One region of the Brevibacillus sp. YAE8 genome, then DNA from elsewhere that is predicted to be linked to it. Evidence: a T-box and tRNA genes for the amino acid it is inferred to sense, from the RefSeq annotation. Region 1 holds a T-box; the other holds one or more tRNA genes.
The links. The T-box of region 1 lies ahead of trpS (tryptophan--tRNA ligase). A T-box ahead of a tRNA ligase gene usually reads a tRNA of that ligase, here a tRNA-Trp.

Region 1 (3,380 bases):
TGCCGATACGGCCGACCGTCCCCGCAGCAAAAAAGCAGGGCAGGCAGATCAGCGGATTACATTGGAGCAGAAGCTGGTCGAGCTGCTAAAGAAAAAAGAGGTCGGCGTCAGGCTGACCGTTCCGGCAGGAGCATGGGTAGAAGTACCGGGAGCTTATTTTGCCAAGGAAAGCGGAAGAAAATTTGCCCTCTCCCTGACAGCGGCAGAAGCAAGCGGCTGGAAGGGCGTTTCCCATCCGGGTGAAGCCTATTTGCTCGAAGCGTGGAGCAACGGAAAAGCGCTGGGCAGCCTTGGCGAGCCAGGCTTTACGCTCGCGCTGCCGCTGGCGGCCGATGCAGGTGAAAAGCTGCAAGCTTACACGTACCGCAACAAGCAGTGGCGGGCAGTAACAGGGGCGAAGGGCAAGCCGCTCCAGGTGGCGCAAGAAGCTGACCTGGCCGTCTTCACAGTCAAGTCGGCGGCGACCTACGTCGCGGGGAACGCTGCCTTGGAGGCGCTCGAAGCCAAACTGAAGTCGTTGAAGCTCGCTCCCGGAGAGGAAGCACAGCTTGAGGTGCTGGCGATATTCGGCGACGGCACTTCGGAAGACGTGACAAAGGCAGAAGGAATCGAGTTCGAGTCCAGCCGTCCCGCGCAGATCGAGGTGGACGAGGAAGGCCGGGTGTCAGTTCTGGCCGATGCGGAAGCGGGCACGCGCGCGACGATTTCGATTCGCTATGCCGGAAAAACGGCGAAGGTGCATCTTTTTGTCAGAAGCGCAGAAAAGTAAGGGCCGCGGGGGAGAGCTTCACGCAGGAGCGGGCGGCACAACTGCTTGCCGTCGCAAAGCCGCGAGTCTCGTCTGCCTCACAAATGAAAAAACGGGTCGGGAGAAGCTTCCCGGCCCGTTTTGCGTCTCGATTTTCCTAGCGCGCCATTCCCATTGCTCTTTCTACTTTGTGCAGCATTTCATTCGCCACGGCATTTGCCTTTTCTGCGCCCGCCGAGAGGATGTCGTCCAGCTCGGAGGAATGGAACAGTTGCTCGTAGCGCTCCTGGATCGGACGCAGCGTCTCCACCACGACTTCCGCCAGGTCGGTTTTGAATGCGCCATAGCCTTTGCCCTCGTACATCGCTTCGATCTCTTCCAGCGACTTGCCGGAGCAGAGCGAGTAGATCGTCATGAGGTTCGATACGGCAGGCTTTTCTGCCTTGTCGTAGCGCACGCTGCTGTCCGAGTCGGTCTGCGCGCGCTTGATTTTTTTCGTAATCGTCGCCGGGTCGTCGAGCATGGAGATGAAAGCGCCCTGGTTCGGATCGGACTTGCTCATTTTTTTCGTGCCGTCGGCAAGCGACATGATGCGTGCGCCCGTTTCCGGCAGGCGTACTTCCGGAATGGTGAAAATGTCGCCGTAACGGTTGTTGAAGCGGGTCGCCAGGTCGCGGGTCAGCTCCAGGTGCTGTTTCTGGTCCTCGCCGACCGGAACGTAGTCTGTGCCGTACAGCAAAATGTCTGCGGCCATCAGTGGCGGATACGCCAGCAAGCCGGCCGGAATCGATTCGCCCCGTCCGTCGGATTTGTCCTTGAACTGGGTCATGCGCTCAAGCTCGCCGAGGTACGAGGTGCACAGCATGATCCAGCCGAGTTTGGCATGGGCTGGCACTTCCGATTGGACGAACAAAGTCATTTTGTTCGGGTCGAGGCCGACTGCCAGGTAGAGCGCTGCCAGACGGCGGATGTTTTCGCGCAAGACGGCTGGCTCCTGCGGAACTGTGATCGCGTGCTGATCGACGATGCAGTAAAAGCAGTTGAACTGGTCCTGCAGCGGAACGAAATGCTTCATCGCGCCGAGGTAGTTGCCAAGGGTCAAAATACCGCTCGGCTGAATACCGGAAAAAATGGTTTTCATGAGAGTGCTGCTCCTTTCCATAGAGGGAAATCTGTTTGGGAGAAAAACAAAAAGGTCCATCCGCCCTGGACAGGGACGAATGAACCGTGGTGCCACCCTTGTTATTTTGCACACGGGAAAAGCCATGCGCAAAATCGCTTTGTTCCGTACCGTTTTGATACGGTGTCCTTTGTAACGTACGGACGTCACGCCAAAGCCTACTGCCGCTTTTGAAAAACGGGTTCGGTTTGGAGCTCGGGAGCCCATTCACCATTTCCTTGACACTGATTCGCACCAACCATCAGCTCTCTGCCGTCTCGAAAAATGACTACTCTTCTCCCTCATTGCCATCGAAAGATACCCTTTGAGCAATCATTTTACGCAGTCCAAACCAAAAAAGCAAGAGGGGATTGACAATATCATCCAAAAATTGTAAAAGTAACTCAAGAGTTATATAACTGAAAAGTTACTTTTTAGGAGTGAACAACACGGATGGACAGCAAATTTTCCAAAGGGGAGCAAAGCCGCGGACGGTTGCTGGCAGCAGCGGCTTCCGAATTTGCGGCCAAAGGCTTTCACCGTGCCAGGGTGAGTGACATCGTGAAGGCGGCCGGGCTGACGCAAGCGTCTTTTTACCAGTATTTCGAGAGCAAGGAAGGGCTGTACCAGCAGCTCATGGACGAGTTTTTCGCGAAGCTGTGGGTGCTGGCCGACGGAGGGAGCAAGGTGACGGCGCTGGACGAAGCGGATGTGTACGGGCAGGTGCGGGAAAATCTCTTGGCGCTGTTCCGCTTCTTTCAGGGGCGGCCGGAGCTGACGCAGATGGTGCTCTATCAGGCGGAGGCGGGAGAGGAGCTGCACCGCAAGCTGGCAGCCATGGTCAGCGCCAATCTGCGGCAAAACCAGGCGGCGGGCCATGTCCGCGCCGACCTGTCGCCGGAGGTGGCGGCAGAAGCAATGGTCGCCGTCTGCTACCGCCTGACGTCCCGCTTTTTGCTGGCGGGGGAAAAGACGGCCGAGCAGCTCGCCGACGAGGCGGTGTCGTTTTTGGCGCACGGAATCTTGCAGGAAAAGACGAGGGAGGGGGCACGGCATGAGTGAGCTTGTGAATCTGATCTGGCTGTTGCTGGTCGTGTTTGTGTTTCACGATCTGGAGGAAATCATCACGGTCGAGGGCTGGCTTGCGCAGAAGCGGGAGCAGGTTTTGCGCGCGCTGCCGAGCTGGCTGCAAAAGTTCGTGGAGCCGTCGCTTGCGATGAACACCGCGCAGTTTGCCGTAGCCGTCACGTGCGTCTTCGCCGTCCTCGCCGCTGCCGTCGTGCTTGCGGCTGCCACGCTGCCGCTTGGGACGTACTTGCCGTTTTTTCTCGTCTGCCTGCACGTTATGTTTTTGCACGTTTTCACGCACATCGGACACACGATTGCGCTGCGCACGTACACACCGGGCGTCGTGACGGCAGTCGTGCTCGTTTTGCCGTACAGCGTCTACACCTATGTCTGCCTGTTTGAAGC
Region 2 (3,380 bases), 210 kb from region 1:
TCCAAGATGAGACTTCCCACAGCGTTAAGCTGGTAAGACCCCTCATAGACGATGAGGTTGATAGGTTCGGTGTGGAAGCGCGGCAACGCGTGGAGCTGACGAATACTAATCGGTCGAGGACTTATCCACACATTTCTTAGCAAACATGCGTATTCAGTTTTGAAGGAATAAGACCTTCAACGTTCCTCGGTAGCTCAGTTGGTAGAGCAATCGGCTGTTAACCGATCGGTCGGCGGTTCGAGTCCGTCCCGAGGAGCCATATGGATGGATGTCCGAGCGGCCGAAGGAGCACGATTGGAAATCGTGTAGGCGGGGTTGACCCGTCTCGTGGGTTCAAATCCCACTCCATCCGCCATCTTGGCCCGTTGGTGAAGCGGTTTAACACAGCAGCCTTTCACGCTGTCATACAGGGGTTCGAATCCCCTACGGGTCACCTAAAAAACGTCCACAAAGCAAAAAGAGTGCCACTCTGGTAGCACCCTATCCTTTGTGGGGCCCCAACAAGAGTTGGGGAACAGTGGAGGCTTAGCTCAGCTGGGAGAGCATCTGCCTTACAAGCAGAGGGTCGGCGGTTCGATCCCGTCAGCCTCCACCACTTATCATAATGGATGGTCAGCGAAAAGCACGTGGCAACGCTGATAATTGATCGTCCGAATCGTCGCGGGATGGAGCAGCTCGGTAGCTCGTCGGGCTCATAACCCGAAGGTCGCAGGTTCAAATCCTGCTCCCGCAACCAAATTTTCTTTCTTGCAAAGGGAGTACCTGTAGGTGCAACCAAACATGGAGCTGTGGTGAAGTTGGAGTTCACGCCGGTCTGTCACACCGGAGGTCGCGGGTTCGAGTCCCGTCAGCTCCGCCATTTTTCACAAACAACAAATGGCACGCTAAGCAAAAGATACATACGGCTCGGTAGCTCAGTCGGTAGAGCAGAGGACTGAAAATCCTCGTGTCGGCGGTTCGATTCCGTCCCGAGCCACCATGTGTAGGGGCATAGTTTAACGGTAGAACGAAGGTCTCCAAAACCTTTGGTGTGGGTTCGATTCCTACTGCCCCTGCCATTTTCCAAAAGGCATAGTTAGTTAATATGGCGGTCGTGGCGAAGGGGTTAACGCACCGGATTGTGGCTCCGGCACTCGTGGGTTCAAGTCCCATCGATCGCCCCATAATTTCAAAGTTGGGGATTACTTATTGGGGTATAGCCAAGCGGTAAGGCAACGGACTTTGACTCCGTCATTCCTAGGTTCGAATCCTAGTACCCCAGCCATTTATACGCGGACGTAGCTCAATTGGTAGAGCGTCGCCTTGCCAAGGCGAAGGTCGCGGGTTCGAGACCCGTCGTCCGCTCCATTCAAACCTTTTTTATACATGGAGGCATAGCCAAGGGGTAAGGCACGGGTCTGCAAAACCCTTATCCCCGGTTCAAATCCGGGTGCCTCCTCCAATTTAATTGCCGGTGTGGCGGAATGGCAGACGCGCGCGACTCAAAATCGTGAGGGAAACCGTGGGGGTTCAAGTCCCTTCACCGGCACCATTTCTGAAATCAAGCTCTAAGGATGTTCATCCTTAGGGTTATTTTATTTGTTACGATCAACATGAAAAGCAGTATGTATCGCTCCATCTCCTGAAACCGATCAGCAAGCAAGCGAACCGGATGCAACAGGTGACTGATTCGTTACACGCAAGAAATGAAGAAATCAGTCCTGCAAGCAGCCAGAAGAGCAAGCTGTAGAGTTCGACAGTTTGGCCAAGTTGATTGGTTGAAAATGAGAATCATTATCTATTATGATAAACGAGAACCGAAATTTTCACAAGAGGTAAATTGCAGATTTTGTGAGTAAAAATGTGTTCCAATGCCAGGTGCTACGCCGAGCGGAGTAACAGCGCGAGCCGCTGGCAACAACACCTGAACAGAAGAACCAGCGAGAGAAGAACCAAGCGAGGCTGGCGCTTGCCTGCCGATAGGAGAAGCGTGTGCGTGACCAAAGCTAGCCAAGCGTGAAGCATAGCCAAGCGTGAAGCATAGCCAAGCGTGAAGCATATCCATGCATGAAGCATATCCATGTGCTGGGTGGTTGCAGAGCTTTTCCTGGATGCGGTAGCGACCATGCCGCGCTTACATCCAACGGTTCTTTTGAGTAAAAAGCAAGGCGGGGTGCAAATGGAGAGAGCAAAGGTTGGTCTGTTGATCGACTATTACGCCAGGGGAGCCATTACACTCACCAGTGTATCCCTCGAAGAACGACAGCCGGGAATGAAATATTTTGGGGGACGAACCGGGCTGCATTCGGCATTTATTTTCCCTCTATCCGGGAGAGCCAAAATGTGGTTTGACGGCACGGGATACGATATGGAGCCGGGGATGGTCGTACACGCTGGCCCTGACATGGCGTTTGATCGCAAGGTGATCGGCGAGGAAAAGTGGGTCTACATTCTCGTGCTCTATCAGGTGAAGCACTGGGAGCTGGCTGATGCATGCGATTACGCCGGGCAGCATTACGGCTTGCACCTTGTCGAGCAGAGCGCCCGGCTGCAGGAGAAGCTGAGGCAGCTTGAGCGGTACTGGAACAGCCCCGGCGACTTGTACAAGCTGCGCGTAAAAGAGCTGTGGTACGGCATCTTGAACGAGCTGTTTTCGCTCGTGCTGTATCGCGCGCAAGACGAGGGGCGGCTATTGCTGGAGCGGCTGCTCGATTATATTCATAATCATTACATGGAAAACTTGAGCATGAATCGGCTTGCGGAAATGCACCAGATCAATGTCAACCGGCTCGCTTACCTGTTTCAGAAGCATTTGAAAATTAGTCCGGGTGAATATTTGAACAGATACAGACTTAACCAGGCGAAAAACTTGTTGAATATCGTGCACAGCCAATTGAGCATCAAGGAGGTGGCGCAAAGGACAGGCTTTTCCGATCCGTTGTATTTCAGCAAGCGCTTCAAAAAATACACCGGCCTGTCCCCGAGCGAGTTTCAACGGGATTCATGAATAATCCATATCGATTCATGAATGTGCCATTCTCTTTCACAAGGCACATTGCTATACTTATTGATGAAATTGATAATCATTATTGCAGTTGCGTTGACAAAAGCTTGCCGGGTAAGTACTGACAGGGAGCGAACCCAACGCCAAAAGGGGGCCATTGATTGATTCGACGCTTTTTCTCCTATTACCGCCCGTATAAATGGTTGTTTGTGCTTGATTTTGGCTGCGCAATCATTGCCGGTTTGCTGGAGCTGGCGTTTCCGGTAGCGGTAAATGCTTTTATCGACGATTTGCTGCCGGGCGGGAAGTGGGGCATGATTTTGTGGGCTTCGCTTGGACTGCTCGCTTTGTATGCCTTGAACACATTGCTTATGTACATCGTCAACTACTGGGGGCA

Region 2: it encodes a tRNA-Trp, which carries the amino acid that the T-box ahead of trpS (tryptophan--tRNA ligase) is inferred to sense. The anticodon was not compared.

What each region holds. Positions count from the first base shown of each region.
Region 1 is NZ_BAAIYG010000004.1:127,718-131,097, reverse strand. Features, by position in the region: gene AC27IT_RS08470 (chitobiase/beta-hexosaminidase C-terminal domain-containing protein) at 1-769, shown strand, start outside; gene trpS (tryptophan--tRNA ligase) at 906-1,889, opposite strand; T-box leader at 1,958-2,222, opposite strand; gene AC27IT_RS08460 (TetR/AcrR family transcriptional regulator) at 2,361-2,969, shown strand; gene AC27IT_RS08455 (HXXEE domain-containing protein) at 2,962-3,380, shown strand, end outside.
Region 2 is NZ_BAAIYG010000004.1:333,204-336,583, reverse strand. Features, by position in the region: partial or broken rRNA gene AC27IT_RS09535 (23S ribosomal RNA) at 1-129, shown strand, start outside; tRNA gene AC27IT_RS09530 (tRNA-Asn) at 184-259, shown strand; tRNA gene AC27IT_RS09525 (tRNA-Ser) at 263-355, shown strand; tRNA gene AC27IT_RS09520 (tRNA-Glu) at 360-433, shown strand; tRNA gene AC27IT_RS09515 (tRNA-Val) at 520-595, shown strand; tRNA gene AC27IT_RS09510 (tRNA-Met) at 660-736, shown strand; tRNA gene AC27IT_RS09505 (tRNA-Asp) at 783-859, shown strand; tRNA gene AC27IT_RS09500 (tRNA-Phe) at 904-979, shown strand; tRNA gene AC27IT_RS09495 (tRNA-Trp) at 985-1,058, shown strand; tRNA gene AC27IT_RS09490 (tRNA-His) at 1,088-1,163, shown strand; tRNA gene AC27IT_RS09485 (tRNA-Gln) at 1,190-1,264, shown strand; tRNA gene AC27IT_RS09480 (tRNA-Gly) at 1,272-1,347, shown strand; tRNA gene AC27IT_RS09475 (tRNA-Cys) at 1,368-1,441, shown strand; tRNA gene AC27IT_RS09470 (tRNA-Leu) at 1,450-1,531, shown strand; gene AC27IT_RS09465 (helix-turn-helix transcriptional regulator) at 2,159-2,986, shown strand; gene AC27IT_RS09460 (ABC transporter ATP-binding protein) at 3,145-3,380, shown strand, end outside.